Linked DNA regions of Cereibacter sphaeroides 2.4.1. The main gene of each other region encodes a partner of the protein of the gene in region 2 in a complex. Links are inferred from orthologs where the notes say so. Each region holds a gene or a part of one and is shown on either strand. Other genes may lie near its edges.

Evidence for each region. Proteins that work in one complex are often made in the same cells at the same time.
Region 1: the proteins of carB (region 2) and carA are in contact, whole or in part, in a solved structure (PDB 1KEE), measured with the Escherichia coli proteins. The link is inferred for Cereibacter sphaeroides 2.4.1 from one-to-one orthologs.

The regions. Positions count from the first base shown.
Region 1 is NC_007493.2:471,003-475,765, forward strand. The notes cover bases 730-3,717. They hold carA (glutamine-hydrolyzing carbamoyl-phosphate synthase small subunit), read right to left. Parts: upstream 2,812-3,717; coding sequence 1,648-2,811; downstream 730-1,647. Other genes in these bases: RSP_RS02330 (L,D-transpeptidase), read right to left, coding at 730-1,467; RSP_RS02340 (GatB/YqeY domain-containing protein), read left to right, coding at 2,989-3,447. In the rest of the region: RSP_RS02325 (glycosyltransferase), read right to left, coding at 1-547; more of RSP_RS02330, read right to left, coding at 685-729; RSP_RS02345 (DUF2244 domain-containing protein), read right to left, coding at 3,756-4,286; ctaD (cytochrome c oxidase subunit I), read right to left, coding at 4,300-4,763. UniProt on the Escherichia coli protein: Small subunit of the glutamine-dependent carbamoyl phosphate synthetase (CPSase).
Region 2 is NC_007493.2:2,558,771-2,564,884, reverse strand. The notes cover bases 944-4,825. They hold carB (carbamoyl-phosphate synthase large subunit), read right to left. Parts: upstream 4,474-4,825; coding sequence 1,144-4,473; downstream 944-1,143. Other genes in these bases: RSP_RS12430 (aminodeoxychorismate synthase component I), read left to right, coding at 4,662-4,825. Outside these bases: RSP_RS12440 (DEAD/DEAH box helicase), read right to left, coding at 1-543; more of RSP_RS12430, read left to right, coding at 4,826-5,807; RSP_RS12425 (aminotransferase class IV family protein), read left to right, coding at 5,759-6,114. UniProt on the Escherichia coli protein: Large subunit of the glutamine-dependent carbamoyl phosphate synthetase (CPSase).

The DNA of each region.
Region 1 (4,763 bases), 2.1 Mb from region 2 along the record:
CCTCCGGTGCGACCCGAAGTTCGGCCGCGGCTCCGATGGCGTCCGCGCGCAGCTCCTGCAGCGCGTCCTCGATGGACGAGCGGCTGGCGAGGGCGGGGATCACGGTGCCGAACAGCTCCTCGAGCCGCGGCCGGTGGCGGCGGAAGCTCTCGGGGGCCGCCGCCGCCAGCAGGACGGCGCTGCCCGTGTCGCGGAGGGGCAGGAGGCCCTCGCGCAGACAGTCCCGCACCCCCAGCCGGTCGATGAGCCGGGGATCGGGCCGCTCGGCCGCGGGGTCGAGCACCGGCAGCCCGCTCCGCCGCGCCATCATGGCGAGGATCTCGTCCTCGGACAGGGCGCCTTCGGCGAGCAGCAGATCGGCGAGGGGTGCGGACGGCCGCCCGCCGTGACTGAGGGCCGCCATGATCCGGTGCGGCGCGAGATGCCCTTCGCGCAGCAGCATCACGCCCATCGGCTCCGCGGCCTCCGCGGGCGAGGGCAGGGGGCGCGGCGCTGCAGGCGCGCGGCCCGGCCGGATCTGGGGCAGGGAATCGGGGAGTGCTGGCAAGGCCGTGCCCTTTCGCTGGACACGGAACCATCCTCCCGCGAGATTAAGAGATCGTAAACCACGATGACGATGGCGCGCGATCTCCGGCGGACGTCACCGGCGCCGCGGCTGCGGCGCCGGAAGGGGCCTTCCGAGGATCAGAAGCTCTCGGTGAAGAACATCGTGGCGGCCGTCTCGCCCGGAGGTGCCACGCTGTTCAAGCCCGCAACGCGCGGCGGCAGTGCCCGCCCCGCGGGCACCGTGCCCTTGCCCGACTCGGCCTCCGTCAGCACCACCACCTGCGTGCCCAGCGACACCCGCGCATAGAGATCGAGGATATCCTGGTTCCAGAGCCGGATGCAGCCCGCCGAGGTGGCCTTGCCGATCGAGGAGACATCGTTGGTGCCGTGGATCCGGTAATAGGTGTCCTTGCCGTCCCTGTGCAGATAGAGCGCGCGGGCCCCGAGCGGGTTCGAGAGCCCGCCGTCCATCCCGTCCTTCCACGGCCCGTACTGCTCGGGATCTTCCGCAATCATGCTCTTGGTGGGAATCCAGCGCGGCCATTCCCGCTTGATCGGGATCACTGCCTCGCCCGAAAAGCCGCGGCCTTCCCGCCCGACGGCGATGGCATAGCGCAGCGCCCGCTGGCCGGGCTGCACCAGATAGAGGTAGCGCGCATAGGGATCGACCACGATGGTCCCCGGCGGCTGATCGGTGAAATAATCCACCTCGCGCCGGACCTTGTCGGCCGAGAGATATTGCGGCGGCACCGCCGGGATGATCCGCTCGCCGTCCGCCACCGGGCCGTAAAGGGCCGCGATCTGCGGCGAGAGGCCCATCGGCGTGGCGCTGCGGGTGGGCGGCGGTTCGGGCGCACAGGCGGCGAGCAGCGCGAGCGCGGCGAGGGCGGGCAGGAGGCGGCGCGGGAGAGATCCGGTCATCGGCATGTCCTTGTTGCGGGCCCTGCCGCGACGGGGCGCCGTGCCCCGGAAGCCGCGGATATGGCCCTCCATCGCCGAAAAAAGGTCCCGCATCGCCACTTGGTTCCGGCACAACAGTGCGAGGCCCGCCGCGAACTCTGTCGCGGCGGGCCTCGGAAAGGGCCGAACGGGTGGGCCGGGTCAGGCCGCGCGGCGGGCGCGCATGGCCGCGGCGAACCGATCGAAGAGATAATAGCTGTCCTGCGGGCCGGGGCTCGCCTCGGGATGATACTGCACCGAGAAGACCGGCCGATCCTCGACCCGGATCCCGCAGTTCGAGCCGTCGAAGAGGCTCACATGGGTTTCCTTCACGCCGGCGGGCAGCGTCTGGCTGTCGACCGTGAAGCCGTGGTTCATCGAGGTGATCTCGACCTTGCCGGTCTCGAGATCCTTCACCGGATGGTTCGCGCCGTGGTGGCCGTGGTTCATCTTGACGGTCTTCGCCCCGAGCGCGAGGGCCAGCATCTGGTGGCCGAGGCAGATGCCGAAGAGCGGCATGTCCCGTGCGAGCACGCCCTGGATCATCGGCACCGCATAGGCGCCGGTCGCCGCCGGATCGCCCGGGCCGTTCGAGAGGAACACCCCGTCCGGGTTCAGCGCCAGCACGTCCTCGGCCGTGGCGGTCGCGGGGAGCACGGTCACGTCGCAGCCCGCCGAGGCGAGGCAGCGCAGGATGTTGCGCTTGGCGCCGTAGTCGATGGCCACGACCTTCAGCCCCGGCTCGCTGCGCGACCGGTAGCCCTCGGGCCAGGCCCACCGCATCTCGTCCCAGCGGTAGCTCTGGGCGCAGGTCACGTCCTTGGCGAGGTCGAGACCGACGAGCCCGCGCCAGCCGCGGGCCTTGGCCACCAGCGCTCCGATGTCGAAGCGGCCTTCGGGATCGTGGGCCAGCGCCACATGCGGCGCGCCCTGCTGGCGGATCGCCCGGGTGAGGCGCCGCGTGTCGATGCCGCCCACGCCGATCCGGCCCTTGGCCTCGAGCCATTGGGTGAGCTCCGAGGTCGCGCGCCAGTTCGAGGGTTCGGTCGGGTCCCACTTCACCACCATGCCGGCGGCGACCGGCTCGGCCGTCTCGTCGTCCTCGGGGGTCACGCCCACATTGCCCACATGCGGGAAGGTGAAAGTCACGATCTGCCCCGCATAGGAGGGATCGGTCATGATCTCCTGATAGCCGGTCATGGCGGTGTTGAAGACGAGCTCGGCCACCGTCTCGCCCCGGGCGCCGAAGCCCCTGCCGTAGAAGATGGTGCCATCGGCGAGCGCGAGGCAGGCAGTGGGCTTGTCGGTGGGGCTGGCTGCGGCCATGGCGCGACTCCTTGGCAAAATCTGGCGGACACTAAGGTTTGGGCGGCCAGGGGTCAAGGCTGCGTCAGAAATGAACTATCCTTTTAGATCAATGGCTTGATCTTTGGTGCCGTGGTTGTGTCGGGCGAGGCTTGCCTGTATGGTGCGAGTTTCGCATGGCCATGGAGACGAACGAGAATGACTCTGCGCGAGCGGCTTCAGGACGCTATGAAAGAGGCGATGCGTGCCAAGCAGCCGGACCGGCTCTCGACGCTGCGTCTCATCAATGCCGCCATCAAGGACCGCGACATCGCCGCCCGCGTGGATGGCGCCGACGGCATGGTGTCGGACGAGGAGATCACCGCCATCCTGGGCCGCATGGTCCGCCAGCGCATCGAGAGCGCGCGGGCCTACGAGGAGGGCGGCCGGCTCGAGCTCGCCGAGAAGGAACGGGCCGAGATCGGCGTGATCGAGGACTTCCTGCCGCGCCAGCTCGATCCGGAGGAGGTGGAGGCTGCGATCTCGGCCGCCATCGCCGAGGTGGAGGCCACGACGATCCGCGACATGGGCAAGGTCATGGCCGAGCTGAAGACGCGCTACACCGGCCAGATGGATTTCTCCGCCGTGGGTCCGATGGTGAAGGACCGGCTGGGCTGAGAGGTTACGGCTGCCGGCCGGGTCGGGCCCGCAGGTCCGGTCGAACCTTGTCCCCTGAGGTCGCGCGCTGAGCGGCCTGCGCCCGGGCGGGGCCCGGGTCGGGCGATGCGCGGGGCAGGGCGGCTCGCAGAGCATGGGGGACGCTGCCCGTCCGGGCGAGCGCAGTCATGCCCTTCGCGCCCCTGGCGGCTCCCGCACGACTCTTCTCCCGCGGCGCGCCGGTTCAAGCTGCGGGCCTCCGGCTCCCGGTCCGTGGCAACGCGGCGCGAGGGGCCTCGATGGCCCCGCTGCGACGCTCCTCCCGCCCGTCAGCGCGCCCGGGAGAAAGCGCGTTCCAGTTCGGGCCAGAGCGCCAGACGCTCCTCCTCGCCCAGAAAGGCGCCGATCTCCACCTCGCGCGGTCCGCCGCCGAGCGTGAGGTAATGGGGCACCGGCCCGCCGCTTCGGTGCAGCGTCACCCGCACCCAGTGCGGATTGGCCTGCCAGCTCTGCCGCCGGCCGCGCGGCCCGTGCCGATCCAGCGTCACCCTGTCGGGCCAGAGCGTCAGCTCCTCGAGGATCTCCCCGTCGCCGTAGCTGCGGTTCAGCGCCAGCCACATGCCGGTCACGACCGCTACGAGGAAGGGCAGCAGCGCCCAGAGCACGGGCGAGCCCAGCAGCCCGATCAGCGGCAGGGCGAGCAGCAGGCAGGTCACGCCGATGAAGGCCGCGAAGCCGCGCCGTGGCAGCGAGCGGTAGGGCCACAGATGAAGCCGGCCGAGAGGATCTTCCTCCCCCGAACGAGGAAAGGCCCCGGATGTCTCCGGGGCCTTCGGGGCAATGACCCATTCGTAGGGCATCAGAAGGCGGGCATCAGTGGGCGGGCGCGCGTTCCCAGTCTTCCCGCTTGGGAAGCTGCTCGAACGTATGCTCCGGCGGCGGAGAGGTCAGCGTCCACTCCAGCGTGTCGGCATGTTCGTTCCAGTAGTTGTTCGCCGTCACCCGCGCCCCGCGCGTCAGCGTGTAGAAGATCACGCCGAGGAAGAAGAGGAACGAGGCGAAGGACAGGAAGGCGCCCAGCGACGAGACGAAGTTCCAGGTGGCGAAGGCCTCGGGATAGTCGATGTAGCGCCGCGGCATGCCCTGGCGGCCGAGGAAGTGCTGCGGGAAGAAGGTGAGGTTCGCGCCCACGAACATCATCCAGAAATGCAGCTTCCCGGCCCATTCCGGATATTGCCGGCCCGACATCTTGCCGATCCAGAAGTAGATCCCTGCGAAGATGCCGAAGACCGCGCCGAGGCTCATCACATAATGGAAGTGCGCCACGACATAGTAGG
Region 2 (6,114 bases):
GATCTTCCGCAGGCTGTGGATGAAGCCCATGTCGAGCATCTGGTCGGCCTCGTCCAGCACCAGATAGCCGGTGTGGTCGAGCACCACCGCATTGCGGTCGAGCAGGTCGATCAGGCGGCCGGGGGTGGCCACCATGATGTCGGCGCCGCGGGCGAGCCGCTCGGTCTGGCGGTTGATCGAGGCGCCGCCGGTGATGGTGACGACCTTGACCGGCGTGCCCTTAGTGAAGAGCTCGAGGTTGGTCGCGATCTGGGTCACGAGCTCGCGCGTGGGGGCGAGGATCAGGGCGCGGATGGTGCGCGGCGGCGGCGGATGGCCCACGCCGAGCAGCCGGTGCAGGAGCGGCAGCCCGAAGGCCAGCGTCTTGCCGGTGCCGGTCTGGGCGAGGCCCATCAGGTCGCGGCCCTGCATGACGTAGGGGATCGCCTCGACCTGGATCGGCGTCGGTTGGGTGAACTGGGCCTTGGCCAGGCCCTGCATGAGTCGCTCGGACAGCCCGAGGGTGCTGAAATCAGCCATGGGTCTCTTTCGGTGTGCGGGCATGGGCCCGCGGAATGGGAATGTCTCCCCGGCGAGGGGGGAGGCGGGAGGCGGGGCGACACGGATGCGTCGCGGTGCCCCTGCGTGACGGTGGGAACCTGTCGGCCGGATCCTGGCCCATGCGGGCGGCTGCTCACGCGGCAGCGGATCGTCGGCGTCCCGGCGGAGATGGGGGATTTGGGGGCACAAGTCAAGCGATAGCTGGCCCGGGCCGCGCTTTCCCCCGCGGCGAGGCCGATCCCGCGGCAGGGCGGGCGCGGGCGGCCGCCCGTCCGGAGCGCTTCCGGAGGCGGCCTGCGCCCGAACCTGCCGTGAGGCGGCACCGGTCGGCGTCTCGCCTCCGATCCTTCTGTCGTTGCCCTGACCGCCGGAAAGGACATCCGGTCGTTGCCGCTCAGGTCGGTCATGACGTCCGCACCGGCCCGGCTCTGGTCCTTGCCGCCGAGGGTCGTGTCGGCACCGGCGTTCCGACCAAGCCGGTCCGCGTCGTCGCCTGCCCGGTCGCTGGTTCACCGAAGGGTCGGCGCGCTGCAGAGGGGGTGCCGGGGCGGGAGAGGAGGGTGCGCGCCCCGGCCGGGCGATGGCGGCCGGGGCGCGGGCGCGTCAGCCCTGGAGGGTGCGCACCCCGTAGCCCTCGCCACGGGCCTGCATCGCCTCGACGGCGGCGATGGAGGCGGCGGCGGTGGTGAAGTAGGGGATCTTGTCCATCAGCGCCACGCGGCGGATGTCGCGGCTGTCCGAGATCGCCTGCGCGCCCTCGGTCGTGTTCATCACCAGCGTGATGTCGCCGTTCTTCAGCCGGTCGACGATGTTCGGCCGTCCCTCGTAGACCTTGTTGACCGAGGTCGAGGCGATGCCCTGCCCGGTGAGCCACGCGGCGGTGCCCTTCGTCGCCACGATCTCGAAGCCCATCGCGGTGAGCCCGGCCGCGGCCTTGGCCAGCGCCGCGGTCTTGTCGGCATCCTTGACGGACAGGAACACGCGCCCGCTCTCGGGCAGATGCGTGCCTGCCCCCATCTGCGCCTTGAGGAAGGCCAGCGCGAAGCTGCGGTCCCAGCCCATCACCTCGCCCGTCGAGCGCATCTCGGGGCCGAGGAGCGGGTCCACGCCGGGGAAGCGGGCGAAGGGCAGCACCGATTCCTTGACCGAGAACCAGGGCGTGATCGGATCGGCGAGCGTCAGCGGATCGGCCAGCGGCAGGTCGGTGTCGGGACCCACGCCCGCCGGATAGGGCGCGCGCACCGGGAAGGCCGAGAGCGGCTCGCCCGCCATCAGCCGCGCCGCGATGGACGCAATGGCGCTGTCGGTGGCCTTGGCCACGAAGGGCACCGTCCGCGAGGCGCGCGGGTTCACCTCGAGCACGAAGATCACCCCGTCCTTGATCGCGAACTGCACGTTCATCAGGCCCACCACATGCAGCGCGCGGGCCATCTCGACCGTCTGGCGCTTCAGTTCGGCGATGGTCTCGGCCGAGAGCGAATGGGGCGGCAGGCAGCAGGCGGAGTCGCCCGAATGGACCCCCGCCTCCTCGATATGTTCCATGATCCCCGCGACATGCACGTTCTCGCCGTCGCAGAGCGCATCCACATCCACCTCGATGGCGCCCGAGAGATAGCTGTCGAGCAGCACGGGCGAGGTGCCCGAGACCTGCACCGCCTCGCGGATGTAGCGTTCGAGCTGGGCGTCGTCGCGCACGATCTCCATCGCGCGGCCGCCGAGCACATAGGAGGGCCGGATCACCAGCGGATAGCCGATCTCGCCCGCGATGCGGAAGGCCTCGTCGCGGCTCCGCGCCATGCCGTTGTGCGGCTGCTTCAGGTCCAGCTTGTGCAGGAGCTGCTGGAACCGCTCGCGGTCCTCGGCGAGGTCGATGGCGTCGGGCGTGGTGCCGAGGATCGGGATCCCCTCGGCCGCCAGCGCCTGCGCGAGCTTCAGCGGCGTCTGGCCGCCGAACTGCACGATCACGCCGTGAAGGGTGCCGTTGTCCTGCTCGACGCGCAGGATTTCCAGCACATGTTCGAGCGTCAGCGGCTCGAAATAGAGCCGGTCCGAGGTGTCGTAGTCGGTCGACACGGTCTCGGGGTTGCAGTTGATCATGATGGTTTCATAGCCCGCCGCGGTCAGCGCGAAGCAGGCATGGCAGCAGCAATAGTCGAACTCGATGCCCTGACCGATCCGGTTCGGGCCGCCGCCGAGGATCACCACCTTCTTCGCGCCCGAGGGCCGGGCCTCGCATTCCACGTCGCCCATCGCGGGGGCCTCGTAGGTGGAATACATGTAGGGGGTCTGGGCCTCGAACTCGGCCGCGCAGGTGTCGATGCGCTTGAAGACCGCCTTCACCCCGAGGTTCCGGCGCGCGCGGCGCACCTGACCCTCGTCGCGGCCGGTGAGTTTGGCCAGACGCGCGTCGGTGAAGCCCATCATCTTCAGCCTGCGCAGCGCGGCCTCGGTCACGGGCAGGCCCTTGGCGCGGATCTCGGCCTCGGCCTCGACGATCTCGCGGATGCGGGCGAGGAACCACGGATCGAAGGCCGTCGCGGCCTGGATCTCGTCCTCGGTCAGCCCGTGCCGCATCGCCTGCGCGATCAGCCGCAGCCGGTCCGGGGTCTGGGCCGAGATGGCCTTGATGACCGCGGCCTTGTCGGGGGCGCCGGGGATCTCGATCTCGTCGAAGCCCGACAGGCCGGTCTCGAGCGAGGCCAGCGCCTTCTGCATCGATTCGTGGAAGGTGCGGCCGATGGCCATGACCTCGCCCACCGATTTCATCGCGGTGGTGAGCTCCGGCTTGCTCCCCGGGAACTTCTCGAAGGCGAAGCGCGGGATCTTGGTCACGACATAGTCGATGGACGGCTCGAACGAGGCGGGCGTGACCTTGGTGATGTCGTTGTCGAGCTCGTCGAGCGTATAGCCCACGGCCAGCTTCGCCGCGATCTTCGCGATAGGGAAGCCCGTGGCCTTGGAGGCCAGCGCGGACGAGCGCGAGACGCGCGGGTTCATCTCGATCACGACCATGCGGCCGTCCGCGGGGTTGATCGCCCATTGCACGTTCGACCCGCCGGTCTCGACGCCGATCTCGCGCAGCACGGCGATGCTGCCGTTGCGCATGATCTGATATTCCTTGTCGGTCAGCGTCAGCGCCGGCGCCACGGTGATCGAGTCGCCGGTATGGACGCCCATCGGGTCCACGTTCTCGATGGAACAGACGATGATGGCATTGTCCGCGCGGTCGCGGACCACCTCCATCTCATATTCCTTCCAGCCGAGCAGGCTTTCATCGACGAGGATCTGCGCCACCGGCGAGGCATCGAGCCCCGAGCGGCAGATGGCCTCGTAATCGTCGCGGTTGTAGGCCACGCCGCCGCCGGTGCCGCCCAGCGTGAAGGCGGGGCGGATGATCGCGGGCAGGCCCACATATTCGATGGCGGCCATCGCCTCGGCCACGCCCGCATTGATGTCGTAGCGCCCGTTTTCGAGCTTCGGCGCGGCGATGATGGTGGCCTTGGGGTTCTCGAGCCCGATCCGGTCCATCGCCTCGCGGAACAGCTTGCGGTCCTCGGCCATCTCGATGGCCTCGCGGTTCGCGCCGATGAGCTGGACGCCGAACTTCTCGAGGACACCCATGTCGGCCAGCGCGAGCGCGGTGTTGAGGCCGGTCTGCCCGCCCATCGTGGGCAGGAGCGCATCGGGGCGCTCCTTCTCGATGATCTTGGCCACGACCTCGGGGGTGATCGGCTCGATGTAGGTGGCATCCGCGAGACCCGGATCGGTCATGATCGTGGCCGGGTTCGAGTTCACGAGGATGACCCGGTAGCCCTCTTCGCGCAGCGCCTTGCAGGCCTGGGCGCCGGAATAGTCGAACTCGCAGGCCTGGCCGATGATGATGGGACCCGCCCCGATGATCATGATCGAGCTGATATCGGTTCTCTTCGGCATTTGTGGCCCCACATCTATGGTCCCGCGCCGGTCGGGCTGCAGGATTGTCCGGATTCTACGCTCTGCGCAAATTGGCGCGGTTATAGACTTGCCGCCGCGCGGCGCAACCCTCTTGCGTCACGTCGCAGCCGGGCTGTCCGCGGGCCGGCCTGCCGTGCTAGATGCTCCCGACGAGAAGGGAGAAGAGCGTGTTCCTGTGCGAGAACGGACCCCGGTCCGGCCCGGCCCTGTTCCGGGAGCCCGTCGAGACGGTGATCGTGGAGGAGCCCGCGGCGCTGGCGCCCGCGCTTGCGCGCCTCGATGCGCTGCGGGCCGAAGGGTTCTGGATCGCGGGAACGGTGGCCTACGAGGCGGGGCTGGTGTTCGAGCCGCGGCTCGCGCGCCTCATGCCGCCGCAGCGCTCGGAGCCGCTTCTGGCTTTCGGCGCCTTCCGCGCGCCGCTGCCCGCGGGCGATCTGCTGGCGCAGGCTGCGGCCGAGGCGGGAGAGGTGCGGCTCGCGCCCTTCCGCCCGCGGATCGCTCGCGCCGACTATGATGCGGCCTTCGGCCGGCTCATGGCCTATATCGCGGCGGGCGACTGCTATCAGGTGAACCTCACCTTCCCGCTCGACGGCCGACTCGAGGCGGGCAGTGCGCTCGGCCTTTACGGGGCGCTGCGGGCGCGCCAGCCGGTGGGGCAGGGCGCCTTCTGCGATCTGGGCGGGCCGGTGGCGATCTCGGCCTCGCCGGAACTGTTTTTCGACTGCGACGCCGAGGGGCGGATCTCGACCCGGCCGATGAAGGGCACCGCGCCCCGCGACCCCGATCCCGCGCGCGACGCGGAGCTCGCGGAGATCCTCGGATCGAGCGAGAAGGGCCGCGCCGAAAACCTGATGATCGTCGATCTCCTGCGCAACGACATCGGCCGGATCGCCGAGCTGGGTTCCGTCCGGGTGCCCGAGCTGTTCGCGATCGAAAGCTATGCCACCGTCCATCAGATGGTGAGCCGGGTGACGGGGCGACTGATCGGACGGCCGGGCCTGTCGGGGCTTCTGCCCGCGCTCTTTCCCTGCGGTTCGGTGACGGGGGCGCCCAAGATCCGGGCGATGGAGATCATCGCCGAGCTGGAACCTTTTCCCCGCGGTCTCTATTGCGGGGCGATGGGCTGGATGGCGCCGGACGGGCGCGCGGCCTTCAATGTGGCGATCCGCACGCTGCGCCTGTTTCCGGGCGGGGAGCTGCGGCTCGATGTGGGCGGCGGCATCGTACAGGATTCGACCGCGCCCGGTGAATGGGAGGAAGCCTTGTGGAAGACCCGCTTCGCCGAGCTGCCGACGACCCCGACCTGCGGCTGATCGAGACGATGCTCTGGGACGGGATGCGGCTGATCCGGTTGCGCCGGCATCTCCAGCGGCTCGAGACGGCGGCCTCGCGTCTGGGCTGGTGCGCGGCGGGCGCGGGCGCCGCGCTGAAGGCCGCGGTGCCCGAGGGTCCGGCGCGGATGCGCCTCACGCTCGATGGCACGGGTCGCCTGACCGTCGAGGCAACCCCCCTGCCGGCGGCGAAGCCGGTCTGGCGGGTGGGGCTTGCCGCCCAGCGCCTCGCCTCGGGCGATCCGTGGCTGCGGGTGAAGTCGAACCGGCGGGCGGCCTATGACGCGGC